DNA from 4 places in the Micromonospora sp. NPDC049048 genome. Region 2 is predicted to be linked to each of the others. Evidence: riboswitches for the same ligand, from Rfam matches in the RefSeq annotation. Region 2 holds a riboswitch; each other region holds the start of a gene.

Region 1 (4,286 bases), on a different contig from region 2:
CGGCCACCCGCAGGTAGCGGCGGGCCGCCTCGTCCCGGCTGGCGAACCAGGTCACCGGCCGGGTCGCCAACTCGCCTGCCTTCGCCAGCTCCGCCGGTGACCAGACCGCCTTGATGCCGACCCCGACCACGGCGTCCACCGGCAGGCCGGCGCCGCGGGCGGCCAGCGCCAGCCCGACCACCCCGCCGAGGGAGTGGCCCAGCACGACGAGCCGTTCCCCCGCCGGCAGAGCGGCGGCGATCCGCGCGGCCAGCCCCGCGAACGAGTACTCCGGCAGCGGCGGCGACCAGCCGTGGCCGGCGAGGTCCGGCGCCAGCCACCGCCCCGCCCACCGGCGTTCCAGCAGCGGCGCCAACGGCAGCCACACCTCGCCGGTGGCGCCCATGCCGTGCAGCAGCAGGAGCACGCGCCGGCCGTCCTCCCGGTCACCCGTTCCGTCGACCATGCAGCGCAGTGTGTCACCCGGGCGGGCCGAGGGCGAGGGCCGTGACCCGGACACGACATCGGGCGCCGGCCCCCGGGTGGGAGCCGACGCCCGGCGGTGTCGCTCAGGCGGAGTAGCCGCGGGTGGCGGCCCAGTTCGCCAGGGCGATGGTGCTCATCCAGTACGAGGCGGTCGCGGGGTTCGCCGAGTCGGCGATCTTCACCAGCCGGCCCTCGTCCTGGTAGCCGACGACGGCGACGTAGTGACCGCCGGGGAACGAGTGCCAGCCGCCGTTGGTGTCCGTGGCGCTGCCGGCCACGTTCACCACGACGCCCCGCCCGTCGCCGATGGCCGCGACGACGTCGGCCTGGAGCCGGTCCATCTGGGCCGGGGTGGCGGCGCCGCCGGGAATCATCCGGGTCCGGTACGGCGCACCCTTCACCGTCGCGTTCAGCACGCGGGTGGTGTCCTCGGCGGAGTCGGTGCCCATCTGGTCGGTACCCAGCTGGGCGCCGAGGGTGTCCTGGCTGCGTGCGATGCCGGCGGCGCTGAGGGCGTGCCGGACGGCCGCCGGGCCGCAGTTGTAGAAGGTGGTCTGGGCCTGGTAGTCGTAGTTCAGGCTCTTGGCCGCCGGGGGCTTCGGCCGCTCCGGCTCACGGGTCACATCCGGGTTGGCGGCGGCGCTGGAGGCGCTGGCCGAGGGGGCTGCGCTGGAGGCCGCCGGAGCGGCGCTGGACGGGACGGCGCTGGACGGGGCGGTCGTGACCCGGGCCGCTCCGCGCGAGGCGGCGTCGTCGTCGCGCGATTCGGTCGCGGCGACCGGGGCCTGCGCGGCGGCGGGGGCCTCGTCGGTGCTGGCCAGCAGCGCGCCCGTGCCCGACGCCAGCACGAGCGCGGCGGCGGACGCGGCGGCCAGCTGGTACGGACGTTCGGACGTGAGGCGACGCAGCTGTCGCTTGAGGTGGTGCTTCACGGTTTCCTCCACGGGCTCGGGGTGGGCAGCCCGCGATCCGTGCCGAGGGCAGGGCGGACCGACCGCGCGGACGGACGTCCGCGCGGGGTGCTGGGCTGCTCAGGGGGTGCGCCCGGGAAGCCGGGCGACGAACGACGGTGACCGGTCGGTCAGCTCACGACCTGCTGGCCGAGGAGCGCGGGCACCGCGACGCCGTGGAGACGGCGGAACAACCGAGGGGCGGATGGGTGCTGCACGAGGATGGAACTCCTTCCGACACCGCCGACCGGGTTAGCTGACGGATTCGGGCGGGAAGAACGCCCTACCAAGGGCCTACGGCCCTCGGATTCACCCCATGAAGCAGTGGGTCCCCGGTTCGTCGTTCACGATTAGGCGGGTCGGCGCGGCGTCGCCCTCTGGCGATCGGGTACCGCACCGGACGCGCCGACATTACTGGCCGGTTCGCGCCCTGCCAACCCCACCCCACCTGCCTAAACCTGGATCCTGGGCCCGATTTTGCGGGCATCGAGCCACTGTCGTGACTCAATGGGACGACCGTTTCTGGGAGCCCTCCGGGGGACGAGGGGTCAAGCAGGCGGACATCGGCACCCCGAATTCGCGGCGTGAATCGACCCGCGCACGTTGGTTGACCGATTCGGCGCCGTGGTGACCGGCGTCACCGAAACGGTGGGATTACCGTCCGTGCGCGGGCCGGCCCCGGCGGGAACGTCCCGCCCGCCGGGACGGTCAGCGTGAGTCGACGTACGTCGGTCGGTCCCCGGTCCGTGGCTCGGCGGACCGGGGGCGCGGCACGGCGCTGTCCCGCTTCCCCGACGCCTCCGCCGGCCCGGTACCGCCGGAGGTGCTCCCGGCGTCGTCCCCGCCGGGCGGCGTCGGCCGGGCGGGCCGGCGCGGGGTGAGCAGCCGCATCATCGGCTTCTCCACGAAGCGGTGCAGCAGGCCGGCCAGGGCCAGGTTCACCAGCAGGAAGCCGAGCACCACCGCCAGTCCCCACCAGCCGCGGAAGCCCACGCCCCAGTCGCCGGTGAGCCGCAGGACGGTGATCATCACCAGGACGTGCACCAGGTAGAAGGCGAAGGAGACCTCGCCGAGCCAGATCATCGGACGGGACCGCCACGGCGAGCGCCGCCCGCGCACGTCCGCGTCGGCCGCCGCGGTGATGACCAGGATGTACGCCACCGAGAGCAGGGCCGCCCACAGTTCGGCGCGGACCCACTGCGCGGCGACCAGCCAGGTCGCCACGAAGACGAGGCTGGCGACGGGCAGGCGCGGGCCCCGCCAGCGGCCCCGCCGCATCAGCTCGGCGGCGGCGACGCCCATCCAGAACTCCAGCGACCGTACGGGCGGGAAGACCTGGGTGAACCACCAGCGGCTCTCCTCCGGCACCAGGGCCTGGCCCGGCCAGAGCGCCAGGATCAGCAGCGGCACCGCGACCACGACGGCCCACAGCGCCCACGGCCGGGCCCGGCGGATCAGCGGCAGCGCCAGCGGCAGGCAGAGGTAGAAGAAGAACTCGCAGGACAGCGACCAGCTGACCGTGTTGATGCTGTAGAAGTGGCCCGGCCGGGGGTCCCAGGCCTGGAGGAGGAACAGGTTCTCCACGGCGACGAACCGGTCCACCGGGTCGGCGAACCAGGCCGCGACCGCCAGGGCCGCCCCCCACAGCACCACGTGGCTCGGCCAGATCTTGGCCACCCGGCGGCGCCAGAACGCCCGGCGGGTGTCGGTGGGCCGCGCCGACCAGACCAGCACGAAGCCGCTGAGGATGAAGAAGAACTGCACGCCGGACAGGCCGAGGGTGAAGATCCAGTCCACGACGGCCTTGTGGCCGGGCTCGGCGATGATGCCCATCGTCGCGGCGTGGAACCCGAAGACGAGCAGGGCGGCGACCCAGCGCAGCCCCGTCAGCGACGGCAGGCGGTTGGCCGAGGACGCGGGCCGTTCGGCCGGCGCGACGGTCGCGGCGTCCGTCATGCCGACATCCCGGCGCTCCGCAGGCTCACCAGCACGTACGTCTCCTCCTCGGCCCTCCGCGGGCAGGCGCCCCGCGGGGCCTGCTGGCGGCCCACCGGTCGGTACCGCCCGTCGGGCACCCTACCTGCCGAACGTGAGGCTCTGTTCCGTACCGTCCGCGAGTGTCCGTTATGCCCCGACAGGCGTGGACGCCCTCCCCGGTTCCCGATGGTCGAGGCGTTTTGTCCCGAGACGGCAGCGCAGGGCGTCCGGGTCCGCGCCGGATGCCTGGCTAGTATTCCGGGACCCGAAGGTGACGAGAGGCGGGACGAATGCACCGGCGCATCCTGATGCGGGCGAAGAAGGGTCCGTTCGACGTCTACTCCCCCGAGGAGACGTTCGAGCGGAACTGGATCGGCGAGAACAACGGCAACCTCGTCTTCAGCCACGCCGCCCACAAGCTGCTGCGCACCGCCACCGCCGAGATCACCTCGACCGAGTTCAGGGTCAACCTGCGCGAGGCCGACATGATCAACGAGCGGTACGACGTCTACGTCGTACCGCTCGCCAACGCCTTCCGGCGCAGCTACGCCCACCGCATCGAGACCATGACGAAGCTGATCGAGCAGCTGAAGATCCCGGTGGTGGTGCTCGGGGTCGGCGTGCAGACCGACATCCACGGCGACCGGGAGTACCTGCGCCCGATCGACGACGTCGTCACCCGGTTCGTACGGGCGGTCCTCGACCGCTCGCACAGCATCGGCGTCCGCGGCGAGATCACCCACGACTACCTGCGCACCCTGGGCTTCTCGGCCGTCGACGTGATCGGCTGCCCGTCGATGTTCCTGCACGGCGACAGCCTGCGGGTGCAGAAGCGCAAGGCGGCGCTGGCCCCGGAGGACAGGCTCGCGCTCACCGTCTCGCCGTACGTCTCGT
Region 2 (4,286 bases):
AGCCGCGCGCCCCGCGTCGCCGTCACCGTCGTCCGCACAACCGTCACGCTAGCGCGTCGACCCGCTCCGCACGGGTACCAACCCGCGGCGTCCCCGCATCGATGCCCGACTGAGGTCCGCGTCGCGACACCGCCCGCACGACCTGCGCGCCGGTGCGGGGGTGGCTACCATTCGGCCGGTGGCCATCCGGACTCCGCACCGCCCGCACCGCGTCCCCCGCCGGGCGGTGGCACCGAGCACCCGCCGCCGGGCGGGGGCCGACGACCGGGGTACGTGACCGCACCGCCACGTGGGGATGGTCCCCCGTCCCAGCCGCGTGGCGAGGCTGAACCGACCGGCCCGCCGGCCCGTACCACGCCCTGGATTCGTTGGGAGACACTCGATGGGCGCCGACCACACCCGTCCCGCTCCGTCCGCCCCGCCGGGCGTACGGCGGGTCCTCTTCGCGACCGTGGTGCCCCTCTTCGTCGCCACGTTGATCGCGGCCCTGGTGCTGTGGCCACGGGACACGCCCGATCCCGTGGCCGGCACCGACACGCCCCGCTACCACGGCACCGTCACGCGGGTGGTGACGGAGCCGTGCCCGCCGGCCCTGGAGACCCCGGAGGGAGGCCCGGGGGAGGCACCGGGCCCCTGCGGCACGGTGACCGTACGGGTGGAGGACGGCCCCGACGCCGGCCAGCAGGTGCAGACACCGATTCCGGCCGGGCCCGGCGCACCGACCGTCGCCGTCGACGACGAGATCATCCTGGTCGAGCTCACCGACCCCGCCGACCCCACGGCCAGCGCCTACAACATCGCCGAACACCAGCGCGGAAAGCCGCTGATCTGGCTGGTGGCGCTCTTCGCGGCCGCCATCGTCGCCTTCGGGCGGTGGCGCGGGCTGGCCGCGCTGGCCGGCCTGGCGGCGAGCTTCGCCATCCTGCTGACCTTCGTGCTGCCCGGGATCAGCGCCGGGAGCCCGCCGCTGCTGGTCGCGGTCGTCGGCGCCGCCCTGATCATGTTCGTGGTGCTCTACCTGACCCACGGCGTGACCGCCCAGACCTCGGTGGCCGTACTCGGCACGTTGGGCAGCCTGGTGCTGACCGGCGTCCTCGGCACCATCGCCACCGCCGCGACCCACCTGACCGGGTTCGGTTCCGAGGACGCCACCACGCTGTCGATGTACCAGGCCGACGTCGACCTGCACGGCCTGCTGCTGGCCGGGATCATCATCGGCTCCCTCGGCGTGCTGGACGACGTCACGGTGACCCAGGCCGCCACGGTCACCGAACTGGCGCACGCCAACCCCGGGCTGTCCCGGACGCAGCTTTACCGGGCGGCGACCCGGGTCGGCCGGGCGCACATCGCCTCGACGGTGAACACCATCGTGCTGGCGTACGCCGGCGCCTCGCTGCCGGTGCTGCTCCTGCTGACGGCCGACTCGCGGGCGGTGACCCAGCTGCTCACCAGCGAGTTCCTCGCCCAGGAGATCGTCCGCAGCGCGGTCGCCACCCTGGGTCTGATCGCCGCCGTGCCACTGACCACCGGGCTGGCGGCCCTGGTGACCACGGCCGGCCGTCGCGGCGGGGACACCGCCGACCGCGCCGCGACCGCGCCGACGCCCCGGCCGGCGACCGACCGGTCCGAGGCGCTGGAGGCCCTCGGCGGGCCGCGCGGGGAAACGCCGTCCGCCGCTCCCACCGGATGGTCCGGCCGGGACAGGAGTACGGACACCGCATGGTGAAACTCCGCAGCGTGACCGACCGGGGCGTCCGGCCTGATAAACGCGTCACTGGTCACCGTGTGCCATTACGAAATAACGCATTTAGTCGGCTTAGGGACGTAGATCCCCGGGAGTGCTCTCGGGTAACCTCGCTGCCGGTCACCATTGAAGGCGCGCAGCGGCGCCTGCGGTGCCGCCGCCCAATCGCCGCCAGGCGAGCCGGGGAACCAGGCACGTGGGGTGAATCCGCGACAGCGGTAGGGGCCACTTCCGCCCCGAACCCGTCAGCTAACCCGGTCGGCGGTCGACGGAAGGGAAAACTGTGACGGCACCCCTACGCCGCTGGCTGACGCCTGTGGTGGCCGTACTCGCCGCGCTGGCGGTCCTCGCCGGCCCTGTTCCGGCGGTGGCCGCACCCACCCCGCCCACGCCCTCCGGGCACGGGGACGACGAGCCCAAGCTGCTCGACGACCTGATCGAGGCCCGCAACCGGTCCTACGTCCAGGCCAAGGCGAAGCTGGCGAAGTCGAAGAAGCGCCAGCTCGAACTCGCCCTGGAGGTCGACCGCGCGCAGGCCGAGCTGAACGCGCTGGCCCCGCAGGTCAGCCAGATCGCCGCCCAGTCCTACCGGACGGGGCGGATCGGGGCGGTGTCGATGCTGCTGGACACCGCCAGCCCCGACTCGTTCGTCCAACGCGCCGCCGCGCTCGACGAACTCAACCTGGTCAACTCCAAGAAGCTCGCCGAGGTGAACGCGGTCAAGGACCGCGCCGAGCAGGCGAAGCTGGCGCTCGACGCCGAGGTGCGCGAGCAGCAGCGGCTGACGAACGAGATGGCCCGCGGCAAGAAGGAGGCGGAGAAGGCGCTCGCCCTGGTCGGCGGCAGAGGGCTGACCGGCGGCAAGGTGGTCGCCACCTCGCCGGTGGCGAAGATCGCGCCGGGTCGTACCGCCGACGGCGACTGGAAGCCCCTGTCCTGCACCGAGGACGACCCCACCACCTCCGGCTGCATCACCGCGCGCACGCTGCACATGTACAAGGAGGTCAAGCGGGCCGGCTTCAACCGGTTCGTCGGCTGCTACCGCTCCGGCGGCCCGTACGAGCATCCGAAGGGCCGGGCCTGCGACTGGTCGCTGCAACGCAGTGGCTTCTCCCCCTGGCACAACGACGACACCTACATGTACGGCAACAACCTGACCGCGTTCCTGGTCCGCAACGCCGACCGGCTCGGCATCTACTACGTGATCTGGAACAGGCAGATCTGGTTCCCGGCGACCGGCTGGAAGTCCTACAGCGGCCCGTCGAACCACACGGACCACGTACACGTGTCACTGCTCTAGCAGCGCCCTCGGGCCACGCACAGGGCCGCCCCCGCCGGACGCGGGAGCGGCCCTGTGTCATCGGGTGGGACCGCAGTCAGGCGAGCGCGACGCTGGCCGCCGGCTCCGGCGCGTCGACCGCGAGGGCGGGCACCGCGGCCACCGTCCGCACCTCGCCGGCGGTCAGCCGGTACGACATGCCGACCACCCCGCAGCGGCCGGCGGCCACCTCGGCGGCGAGCACGGCGGAGCGGCCCAGCATGGCCTCGACGGTGTACGCGATGTGGATGTCGACGATCCCGTCGATGTCCTCCACGCCCTCGGCGGCGGCCCGGCGCAGGCTGGGCACCACGGCGTCCACCACCGCGCACAGGTGGCCCGCCGGTGGGGTGCCGGTGGCGTCCGCCGCACGCGCCGCCTGGACGGCCCCGCAGGAGTCGTGCCCGAGCACCACGATCAGCGGCGTGCCCAGGACCGTGACGGCGTACTCCACGCTGCCCAGCACCTCGGGGCCGATGGTGTGCCCGGCGGTGCGGACGACGAAGAGGTCGCCCAGGCCCCGATCGAAGATGATCTCGGCGGCGAGCCGGGAGTCGGAGCAGCCGACGATCACCGCGAAGGGGTGCTGCCCGTCGGCGACCGCGGCGCGGTGCCCGGCGTCCTGGTTCGGGTGACGCGGGGTCCCGGTCACGAACCGCCGGTTGCCGGCGTGCAGCTCGGCGAGCGCCTGCTCGGGGTTCGTGGGGGCCGGCGCGGTGCCGACGTCGAGCGGGGCGCCCGTCGTCGGTGCCGGGAGCGTCAGCTCCGGGCCTGGTCGGGTGCCTGGCGATCCGGGACGGCTCATCCCCACCTCGCTCCTCGCGTGAACAGCCTGGTCACCCGGGCCGACGCTGGACGCGGGCTGCCACCACGGTCACACGCAGCGCAAGGTACGTCAAGGGATGCGTGATATGCATTTCATATGTCGGCGGCTCCCCCTGCGGCGACTCTCGCCCCTCGCGCACCCGCCGGACGCGAGGGTACGGAGCAAAACACGAAGCGGGGGCCATACGATGGCGGACATGGCGACGACAGGGGAGACCGGGAGCACCCGCAACTGGACGTTCCTCACCAACCACGGGCACGTGCTGCTCGCCATCGCCCGCAACCCCACCGCCCGGCTCCGCGACGTCGCCGACGAGGTGGGCGTCACCGAGCGGGCCGCCCAGGCGATCGTCGCCGACCTGGAAGCCGGCGGCTACCTCTACCGCACCCGGGTGGGCC
Region 3 (4,286 bases), on a different contig from region 2:
CCAGGGAGGTGCGGACGAAGCCGTGCCCGGCCTCCGCCACCGTCATCTGCACCTGGCCGAAGCTGGCCAGCGTGCCTCGGCGTACCCCTCGCAGCCGGTTGTGCGGCAGGTCCGGCGCGTTCACGTTGAGCACGCTCTCCACCGGCCCCGCCGTGAGCCGGGGTAGCAGGTCCAGGGCTACCAGGGCGGCCGTCGACCAGTGCCGCTCGGCGTCGCGTACCCGCGCGGCGGCGGCCACCGCGGCGCCCCCGCTGGCGGCCGTGGCGTCTCCGGCCGAGAGCACGTCGAGCGAGACGGCCATCGCCCGGCAGCCGTTCGCGGCGGCGGTGAAGGCGGCGCCCACCGTGCCCGAGTGCAGGACGGCGCGGCCCGCGTTCGCGCCCCGGTTGATGCCGGAGAGCACCACCATCGGCGGCGGCCCGAAGGCGCCGTGCACCGCGATCAGCGCGATGAAGCCGGGGGAGCCGCCGACCGCGAACGCCGGGACCTGGGGCAGTTCCGGCAGCGGGTGCTCGTGGACCACCACGTGCCCGTCGCGCTCCACGGCGGTCATCGCGGCGCTGGTGCCGCTCGCCTCCTCCAGCGGCGCGGCGACGACCACGTCCAGGCCCCGGTCCGCCGCCGCCCGCGCCAGCGCCTGGATGCCGGGCGCGGCGATCCCGTCGTCGTTGGTGACCAGTACGCGCAGCGTCATCGCTCGGCCGCCCGGTGGGCCAGCTCGTCCGGGCTGGTCCGCTCCTGCGGCCGGCTGCCCGCCGGTACGAGGCGCACCCGGTCGACCAGGCCGGTGATCGAGTCGATCCGGCCGGTGCCCAGGCCGTGCCGGGTCACGTTCAGCGCGCCGGCCGCCGCGCCGGTACGGATCGCGGTGCGCACGTCACCGCCGCGTGCCGTCACGGCCGCCACCCCGGCGGTCATCGAGTCGCCCGCCCCGCGCGGGTCGGCCGCCTCCAGCCGGGGCATCTCCACCTCGAAGACCTCGCCGTCGACGAGGGCGAGGGCGGGCTTGTCGGCCCGGCTCACCACCACGTTCTCGGCGCCCGCGGCGTGCAGGTCGTAGAGGGCCCGGGTGAGCTGCTCCTCGTCGTCGCCGTCGGCGCGGCCGTCGGCGATCAGCTCCTCGTGGCTGACCTTCAGGAAGAAGACGCCGCTGCTCAGCACGGCGTCGAGGTGCTCACCGCAGAGGTCGACCACCACCCGGCTGCCGTTGGCCCCGAGGTCGGCGGCGAAACGGCGGTAGAGGTCGGCCGGGACCAGGGACGGCTCGTTCGGCCCGCTCAGTACGCTGACCTCGGCGCGCAGCCCCTCGCCGAGGGCCAGGTTGTAGATCTCGTCCAGCTCGTGCCGGCTGAGCGGCTGGCCGGGCACGTCCACGATCTCCCGCCGGGAGCCCTCGCGCCGGTCGTGCACGTACCCGCCGCTGCCGGAGTCGCGGACCACCACCTTCAGGTCCACCCCCTCGCTGACCAGCAGCGGCTCCAGCACCTGGCCGATCTCGCCACCGAGGGCGGTGCAGAGCACCACGTCGACCCCGAGCGACATCACCATCCGGGCCTGCCAGACGCCCTGCCCGCCGGGGTGCAGGTGCAGCTCCGGCGCCTCGCTGGGCTGGTCCACGGTCACCGTCAGCCGGGGCGTGGGCGCGAAGACCATCACGTGCCCGCTCATCCGTCGTACCCGTTCATGCCCCCACCCCTCCAACCGTCGGCACGGTGCGTGGCCGCGCATGAGCTGACGGTAGCGGGAGCGTTGTCCGTGCGGCCGGACTCCGGGCGGCTTCGGCGCGGCGTCGTGAGGGCCGGACCAGGAGCCGCCGGAGACGACGGGCGCCGGTACGCCCCGGGTGCCGCGACGCGTGGCACCCGGGGCGCGGGCGTCAGTAGACCGACAGGTGTACGTGGTTGGTGTGATCGCTGGACGGGTCGCCGTTGGCTCCGCTGTACGACTTCCACCCGCTGCTCGGCAACCAGATCTGCCGGTACCAGATCACGTAGAGCACGGCGAGGCGGTCGGCGTTGTTCACGAAGTACGCCGCGAGGTTGTTGCCGTACGTCCGGTCGCCGCCCGTGGCGTCGCCGCCGAAGCCGCCCTTCTGCGCCGCGAAGTCGCAGGCCCGGCCCTTGGGGTGCTCCCCGGAGCCGCCGGAGCGGTAGCAGGAGACGTAGCGGGTGAAGCCCGCCGCCTTGGCCTGGTTCAGCGCGTGCAGGGTGCGCGGCGTGATGCAGCCGTTGGCGGGGGTGGGGTCGTTGACGCTGCACGACTCGGACGGCCAGGAGCCGTCGGAGTTGCGCGGCGCCGCCTTCGCCGTCTTGTTCGAGGTGCCGCCCGGCGAGCCGCCTCCGCCCGCGGCCTGCTGCTTCTGGTTGGCGACCGTCAGCGCCCGCTCGGCCTGCTCCTTGCGCTTGGCCATCACGGTGACCTGCTTGCGTTGCTCCCGGATCTCGCCGTCCAGGGCGAGCTTGGTGCGGGTGGCGTCGTCCCGGGTCTGCTGGAGCTCGCGCAGGGCCCGGTCCTCCTTGGCGGCCACCGCGTCGAGGGCGGCGGCGCGGTCCATGAAGCCGTCCGGCGAGCCGCTGTTGAGAAGTGCGGACGCCACGCTGAGCCGGCCGGTGCGGTAGGCGGCCCCCGCGATCTCGCCCACGTTGGCGGTGCGCGCCGCCAGCTCCACCTCGGTGGTCTTGAGCTGCGCGGTCAGCTGCTGCTGCCGCCTGGCCGACGTGTCGAGGGCGCGCTTGGCGTCGAGGTAGCCCTTGCTGGCGGCCTCCAGTTGGGCCCGCAGGGCCGGGGTGCCGCCCTCCTCGTCCTGGCCGGGGGCCGCGGCGAGCAGGCCGGCGCGGGTGGCTGCCGCCGCCGGGGCGGCGGTGACCGGGGCCACGGCGGCGCCGAGGGCGAGCATCGTGGCGATCAGGGCCGCCGTCCGGGCGGCACGTCGTCGTACAGGTGCCATCACTGGCATACACGCGTCCTTCCGTCAGCCGCCGACCGGGTTAGCTGACGGGTTCGGGACGGAAGATCCCTACCGCTGACGCGGATGCACCCCACGAACATGGTTCCCCGGTTCGCCCCGTCGGGCGATTAGGCGGCGGCCACCGCCGGCACCGGTGGGTGCCGCCTGGCGGAGGCCGAAGCCGAGACTACCGGTGCCGGTGTGACTGGTGCAGCTCTGGTGACGCAGGGTGTGTGTCCACTAACAGTCAAATCCGGCATAGCGCCACAATAGCCACCCAGATTTAAGGTTGTCCTCATTACCACTCGACTGCCCCACAGGCCCCGGAGGACGCTCCCGGCTCGATCTGCAGCGTGGCGTGCTCGATCTTGAAGTCGTCGTGCAGCGCGTCCCGGGCGGCGCGCAGCACCGCGCCGACCTCCGCGTCGGGCGCCATGGTCAGGTGCGCCGAGGCCACCTCCATCCCGGAGGTCAGGGTCCAGACGTGCAGGTCGTGCACCTCGGCGACGCCCGGCACGGCGGCCAGCCGGTCGTGCACCGCCGTGACCTGGAGGTGTTCCGGCGCGGCCTGCACCAGGATGCGCAGCGCGGCCCGGCCGAGGCGCCAGGTACGCGGCAGGATGAACACCCCGATCGCGACCGCCGCCAACGGGTCGGCCCACCACCAGCCGGTGGCGACGATCAGCAGCGCCGCCCCGATCACGCCGAGTGACCCCAGCAGGTCGCCGAGCACCTCCAGGTACGCGCCGTGGACGTTGATGCTCTCCTTCGCCCCCGAGCGCAGGAGTGCGAACGCGCCGACGTTGGCGAGCAGGCCGAGCACGGCGACCACCAGCATCGGGCCGGCCAGCACCTGCGGCGGATCGCCGAAGCGGCGGACCGCCTCGATCACGACGTAGACCGCGACGCCGGAGAGCAGCATGGCGTTGGCGAGCGCGGCCAGCACCTCCAGCCGGTAGAGGCCGAAGGTGCGCTGCGGATCGCCGCTCGCCCGACGGGTGGCGGCGATCGCCGCGAGCGCCATGCCGATGCCGAGCACGTCGGTGAACATGTGCCCGGCGTCGCTCAGCAGGGCCAGCGAGCCCGTGCGGAAGGCCGCCACCGCCTCCACCACCATCAGGCCGGCGAGCAGCCCGAACGCGGCCCAGAGCCGGCCCCGGTGGCGGTGCGCGGCATTCGCCACGGACCCGTGGTGGTGGTCATGACCTGCGCCCACGCGACCATCCTCCCTGTCGAGGCCCGGAACCGCGTTCAAACTATGCTCACATCGCTATGTGTGCAAGTAATTGGTGCTCAGCCAGTCGGGTCGACGGTGGTGAGCCGCTGGGTGGCCCGGGAC
Region 4 (4,286 bases), on a different contig from region 2:
TCGCGGTCCAGTCGCCCTGGACCTCCGCCAGCGCGTACGTCTGGCCGGCCGAGACGCGGGCGCCGTGGTCGGAGACGTACTTGGTGTTGGGGGTGCCGTCGGGCCGCAACGCGATGTCGTTGACCAGCGGCGCGTCGTGGCTCGGCGCGTTGTGCAGGAACAGCGCGGAGGAGCCGCGCAGCGGGCAGGGGGCCTCCGCCGGCGGCGGGTTCGGCACGCCCGGCGGCTGCCGGTTGCAGCCGGTGAACGGCGGCTGGTTGGTGGCGAAGTCGGGGTCGATGGTGACCAGCCCGGTCCGGTGCGTGCCGGTCGACTTGAACGGCGCCTTCAGCAGGTCGAAGTAGTGCGACCAGTCCCAGTACGGTCCCGGGTCCCAGTGCATGCCGCGCACGTTCGCGGCGACGGTGCCGGGGACGTTGTCGTGGCCGATGATGTGGTTGCGGTCCAGCGGGATGTTGTACTGCCGCGCCAGGTGACGGACCAGCTTGGCGGAGGTGCGGTACATCGCCTCGGTGTACCAGGTGCCGTGCCCGGCGAAGCCCTCGTGCTCCAGGCCGATGGACTTGGCGTTCACGTACCAGTTGCCGGCGTGCCAGCCGACGTCCTTGGTCTTGATGTGCTGGGCGATGTGGCCGTCGACCGAGCGCAGGGTGTAGTGCCAGCCCACCCGCTTCGGGTCCTTGACCAGGTTGACGCTGGGGCCGAAGTAGCCCTCGGTGTCGTGGATGACGATGTACTCGATCTTCTGCTGCGTGGGCCGGTTCGCCAGGTCGTGGTTGCCGTAGTCGCCCAGGGCGGGCCCGTACTGCTGGTACGGCGCCGGGATCCACTCGCAGGAGATGTCGACCGGGCACTCCAGCCCGTCGGGCCGGGCGAGCTTGCGCAGCCGCAGCCGGTCCAGCCAGGAACGGTCCGGCTGGACCGCGCTGCCGGCCAGCGTGACGCGCTGCCCGTCGTCGGTCAGCCGGCTGTCGCCGGTGGCGATGGTGGCGTACACCTCGTTGGCGAAGGCCGCCGCGGCGTCGGCGCTGTCCGCGCCCGAGTACCGGGCCACCGCGCCGTACCAGGCCGCGGGGTCGGTGCCGGCACCGACCGGGGCGCCGATCTCCTTCTGGTACGCGGCCAGCAGCGCCGCGCCGCCCCGGATGTTCGCCGTGACGTCCGTGCGCAGCGCCTCCTCGCTGGCGCCGGTCAGTTCCGCGGCGGCGTCGAGCGTCCGGAGCGCCTCGGCGGGCGGGGCGGCGGCCGGCGGCTCGTTGGCCTCGGCCAGGGACGGGCGGGAGTCGTCGCCGCGCGGGTCCTCGCTGCCCTCGTCGTGGTGGGTGCCGCCGGACAGGGCGGCGACGTGCTCGGCGTCGGTGAGGTGCATCGGTCCGTAGCCGCCGCTGGTGCTCGGCGTGCCGGCGTTGGTGTCCCAGCGGGACTGTAGGTAGGAGACCCCGAGCAGGACGCTCTCCGGCACGCCGTACTCGGCCGACGCGGCGGCGTACTGCTGCTGCCGGTCGGTCACCGGCGTCGCTGCGGCGGCGGATCCGGCGGCGGTGAGCGGCGTCGCCGTCAGGGCGGCGGCCACGGCGGCGGCCAGCAGGACGCGTCTGCTCCTCGATGTCGCTGACAGGTGCATCAGACCCCCAGTTCGGGCGGGCAAAGGTGGGGCCACCTTCGCCCCGCCCGCCGCCTTTGGTCAATACCTTTCTGTCTGACACTTCAGAAGGAAGAAAATCTTCGTCTTCCGGGTTGCGGATTCGCCAGGCGCGGGTGGGTACGGAGTGTCACTGCCCGCAGGGTTGCGGATCGATAACGGCCGTCTCTACTCTGGTCATTCGTCGGCCGGTGACAATCCGTCCAACCCGGGCGGTGGCGGTCCGACACCGCCGAGTCGCTCACGAGCGAGCCGGGGACCCAGGTTCCCGGGGTGAATCCGCAGCCCCTGCGGTAGGGCGTCCCCTTCCCGCCCGAACCCGTCAGCTAACCCGGTAGGCGGTCCGGAAGAAGGAGTACGCAGCCCGGTGGCACACCATGCCCCGCGGCCACCGTCGGCCCGGTCGGTCCGCACCGACCCGACGACGGCTGCGCCGCGCCCACGCTGGTACCGCTGCACCACCGCCCTCGCCGCCCTCGCCGCGTTCGCCGTCGTCCTGACCGGTGGCGCCACGGCGGCCCACGCCGAACCGACGGTCGCCGAGATCGAGCGGCAGATCGACGAGGACTGGAACAAGCTCGAACCGATCATCGAGCGGCACAACGCCACCCGACAGGACCTGGCCGCCAGACGCAAGCAGGCGAACGCGCTCGCCGCGCAGATCGGGCCGCTGGAGAAGCGGGTCGACGAGGCGATGGAGAAGGTGGGCGCCCTGGCCGCCCGCGCCTACAAGGGCGAGAACGTCTCCGTCGTCAACGCCCTGCTGGGCAGCCGCTCGCCCAGCGAGATGGTCGGGCAGCTCGAACTGCTCGACCGGTTCGCCCAGCACCAGCAGCAGGACGTGCGGCAGGTCGCCGAGCTGCGCGACCAACTGGCCGCGAAGAAGGCGCCGCTGGACGAGATGGTCGTCCAGCTCAGCCGCACCGAGGCCCAGCTCGCGGCGAAGAAGAAGCAGATCAACGCCGAGATCGACCGGTTGCAGAAGCTGCGGCTGCGGGTCTACGGCAACGGCGGCGGCGGGCCGCTGCGTCCCGCCCCCTGCCCGGCCGGCTACCCCGGCGGCCCGGCCGGTACCGCCGTGAAGTTCGCCTGTGCCCAGATCGGCAAGCCCTACGTCTGGGGTGCCGAGGGGCCGAACTCGTACGACTGCTCCGGCCTGATGCTCGCCGCCTGGGCGAAGGCCGGGGTCTCGCTGCCGCACAACGCCGCGCAGCAGCGCCGGGTCACCGCGTCCGTCAGCCGGAGCGAGCTGCGCCCGGGGGACCTGGTCTTCTACTACAGCGACCTGCACCACGTCGGCATGTACGTCGGCGGGGGCTGGGTGGTGCACGCCTCCCGCGCCGGGGTGCCGATCAAGATGAAGAAGGTCGACGACGGCCCGATCCACAGCTACGGCCGACCCGGCTGACGTGCCCGGAGGGTCCCCGCCCGGCGGGGGCCCTCCGCCCGCTCGCAGGTCGGGTCAGCGGGTCGGCCAGGTGCGCCAGTGCTGCCAGGAGCGGCTCGGGGTCGGCCCGCGCTGCCCCTGGTAGCGCGAGCCGTAGACGACCGAGCCGTACGGGTGCTCCGCCGGCGACGAGAGCCGGAAGATGCAGAGTTGCCCGATCTTCATGCCCGGCCAGAGCGTGATCGGCAGGTTGGCCACGTTGGACAGCTCCAGGGTGACGTGGCCGGAGAAGCCCGGGTCGATGAAGCCCGCCGTGGAGTGGGTGAGCAGGCCGAGCCGGCCCAGTGAGCTCTTCCCCTCCAGGCGGCCGGCGAGCTGGTCGCCGAGCGAGATGACCTCCAGCGTCGAGGCGAGCACGAACTCGCCGGGATGCAGCACGTAGGGCTCGCCGTCGGGCACCTCGACCATCGACGTGAGGTCGTCCTGCTGCTGGGCGGGGTCGATGTGGGTGTAGAGGTGGTTGTTGAAGACCCGGAAGAGCTTGTCCAGGCGTACGTCGATGCTGGACGGTTGCACCAACGCGGGCTCGAACGGCTCCAGCGCGAGCGTTCCCGCCTCGATCTCGCGGGCCAGGTCGCGATCGGAGAGCAGCATCCGCACACCTTAGCGAGCGACGTGCGTGACCTGCGTGTCGGAGTGCGTCTTCGTACAATTGTTCGATAGAATGCCGGCATGGCTTCCTGGTCCGAATTCGCCGCCGACGAGCCCCGCCTCGCCGACGGGATCCGCCTCCTCATGCAGCAGTACGGGCCGGGCTTCGGCTACCTGGCCACCGTCCGCGCCGACGGCGGGCCCCGGGTGCACCCGGTCTCCCCCGTGATCACCGACGAGGGGCTCTTCTGCTTCGTCGTCGACTCGCCCAAGCGGCGCGACCTGGAGCGCGACGGTCGCTACGCGCTGCACTCCTTCCCGCCGGAGGAGAGCGACGACGAAGCCTACGTCGCCGGCCACGCCCGGCCGGTGACCGACCCGGCCCGGGTCGCCCGGCTGGCCCGCAGTCACCGGGCCGCGCCCCAGGTCGACTGGCGGGTCTTCGAGTTCACCGTCGACGTGGCGATGCTGGCCCGCCGCGAGTCCGGTGTCGCTGGCGGGGCCGGCGAGTGGCACGGCCGCCCCGCCGTCCAGGTGTGGCTCGACCCCCACGCGGCTGCCGTCGGCACCGCCGTGCTGCCCGAGACCCGGTCGGGAAGCGTCGGC

Evidence for each region. A riboswitch is a leader RNA that binds a small molecule or an ion and turns the genes downstream of it on or off. The one in region 2 is predicted to bind cyclic di-AMP.
Region 1: it holds a riboswitch for cyclic di-AMP, as region 2 does, so the genes downstream of both, ACGFIG_RS23585 (C39 family peptidase) here and ACGFIG_RS08635 (coiled-coil domain-containing protein) in region 2, are expected to answer to the same signal.
Region 3: it holds a riboswitch for cyclic di-AMP, as region 2 does, so the genes downstream of both, ACGFIG_RS11620 (coiled-coil domain-containing protein) here and ACGFIG_RS08635 (coiled-coil domain-containing protein) in region 2, are expected to answer to the same signal.
Region 4: it holds a riboswitch for cyclic di-AMP, as region 2 does, so the genes downstream of both, ACGFIG_RS20380 (NlpC/P60 family protein) here and ACGFIG_RS08635 (coiled-coil domain-containing protein) in region 2, are expected to answer to the same signal.

The regions. Positions count from the first base shown of each region.
Region 1 covers NZ_JBICTM010000007.1:360,969-365,254, forward strand. Annotated here, with positions in the region: gene ACGFIG_RS23580 (alpha/beta fold hydrolase) at 1-445, opposite strand, end outside; gene ACGFIG_RS23585 (C39 family peptidase) at 549-1,409, opposite strand; cyclic di-AMP (ydaO/yuaA leader) riboswitch at 1,642-1,782, opposite strand; gene ACGFIG_RS23590 (acyltransferase family protein) at 2,124-3,371, opposite strand; gene ACGFIG_RS23595 (polysaccharide pyruvyl transferase family protein) at 3,683-4,286, shown strand, end outside.
Region 2 covers NZ_JBICTM010000002.1:700,657-704,942, forward strand. Annotated here, with positions in the region: gene ACGFIG_RS08625 (hypothetical protein) at 1-38, opposite strand, end outside; gene ACGFIG_RS08630 (YibE/F family protein) at 383-1,726, shown strand; cyclic di-AMP (ydaO/yuaA leader) riboswitch at 1,893-2,024, shown strand; gene ACGFIG_RS08635 (coiled-coil domain-containing protein) at 2,028-3,044, shown strand; gene ACGFIG_RS08640 (carbonic anhydrase) at 3,121-3,867, opposite strand; gene ACGFIG_RS08645 (helix-turn-helix transcriptional regulator) at 4,076-4,286, shown strand, end outside.
Region 3 covers NZ_JBICTM010000003.1:224,448-228,733, forward strand. Annotated here, with positions in the region: gene surE (5'/3'-nucleotidase SurE) at 1-694, opposite strand, end outside; gene ACGFIG_RS11615 (1-phosphofructokinase family hexose kinase) at 691-1,668, opposite strand; gene ACGFIG_RS11620 (coiled-coil domain-containing protein) at 1,877-2,947, opposite strand; cyclic di-AMP (ydaO/yuaA leader) riboswitch at 2,961-3,092, opposite strand; gene ACGFIG_RS11625 (cation diffusion facilitator family transporter) at 3,246-4,163, opposite strand; gene ACGFIG_RS11630 (HelD family protein) at 4,241-4,286, opposite strand, start outside.
Region 4 covers NZ_JBICTM010000006.1:171,573-175,858, reverse strand. Annotated here, with positions in the region: gene ACGFIG_RS20385 (N-acetylmuramoyl-L-alanine amidase) at 1-1,624, opposite strand, end outside; cyclic di-AMP (ydaO/yuaA leader) riboswitch at 1,863-1,997, shown strand; gene ACGFIG_RS20380 (NlpC/P60 family protein) at 2,010-3,050, shown strand; gene dcd (dCTP deaminase) at 3,105-3,683, opposite strand; gene ACGFIG_RS20370 (pyridoxamine 5'-phosphate oxidase family protein) at 3,762-4,286, shown strand, end outside.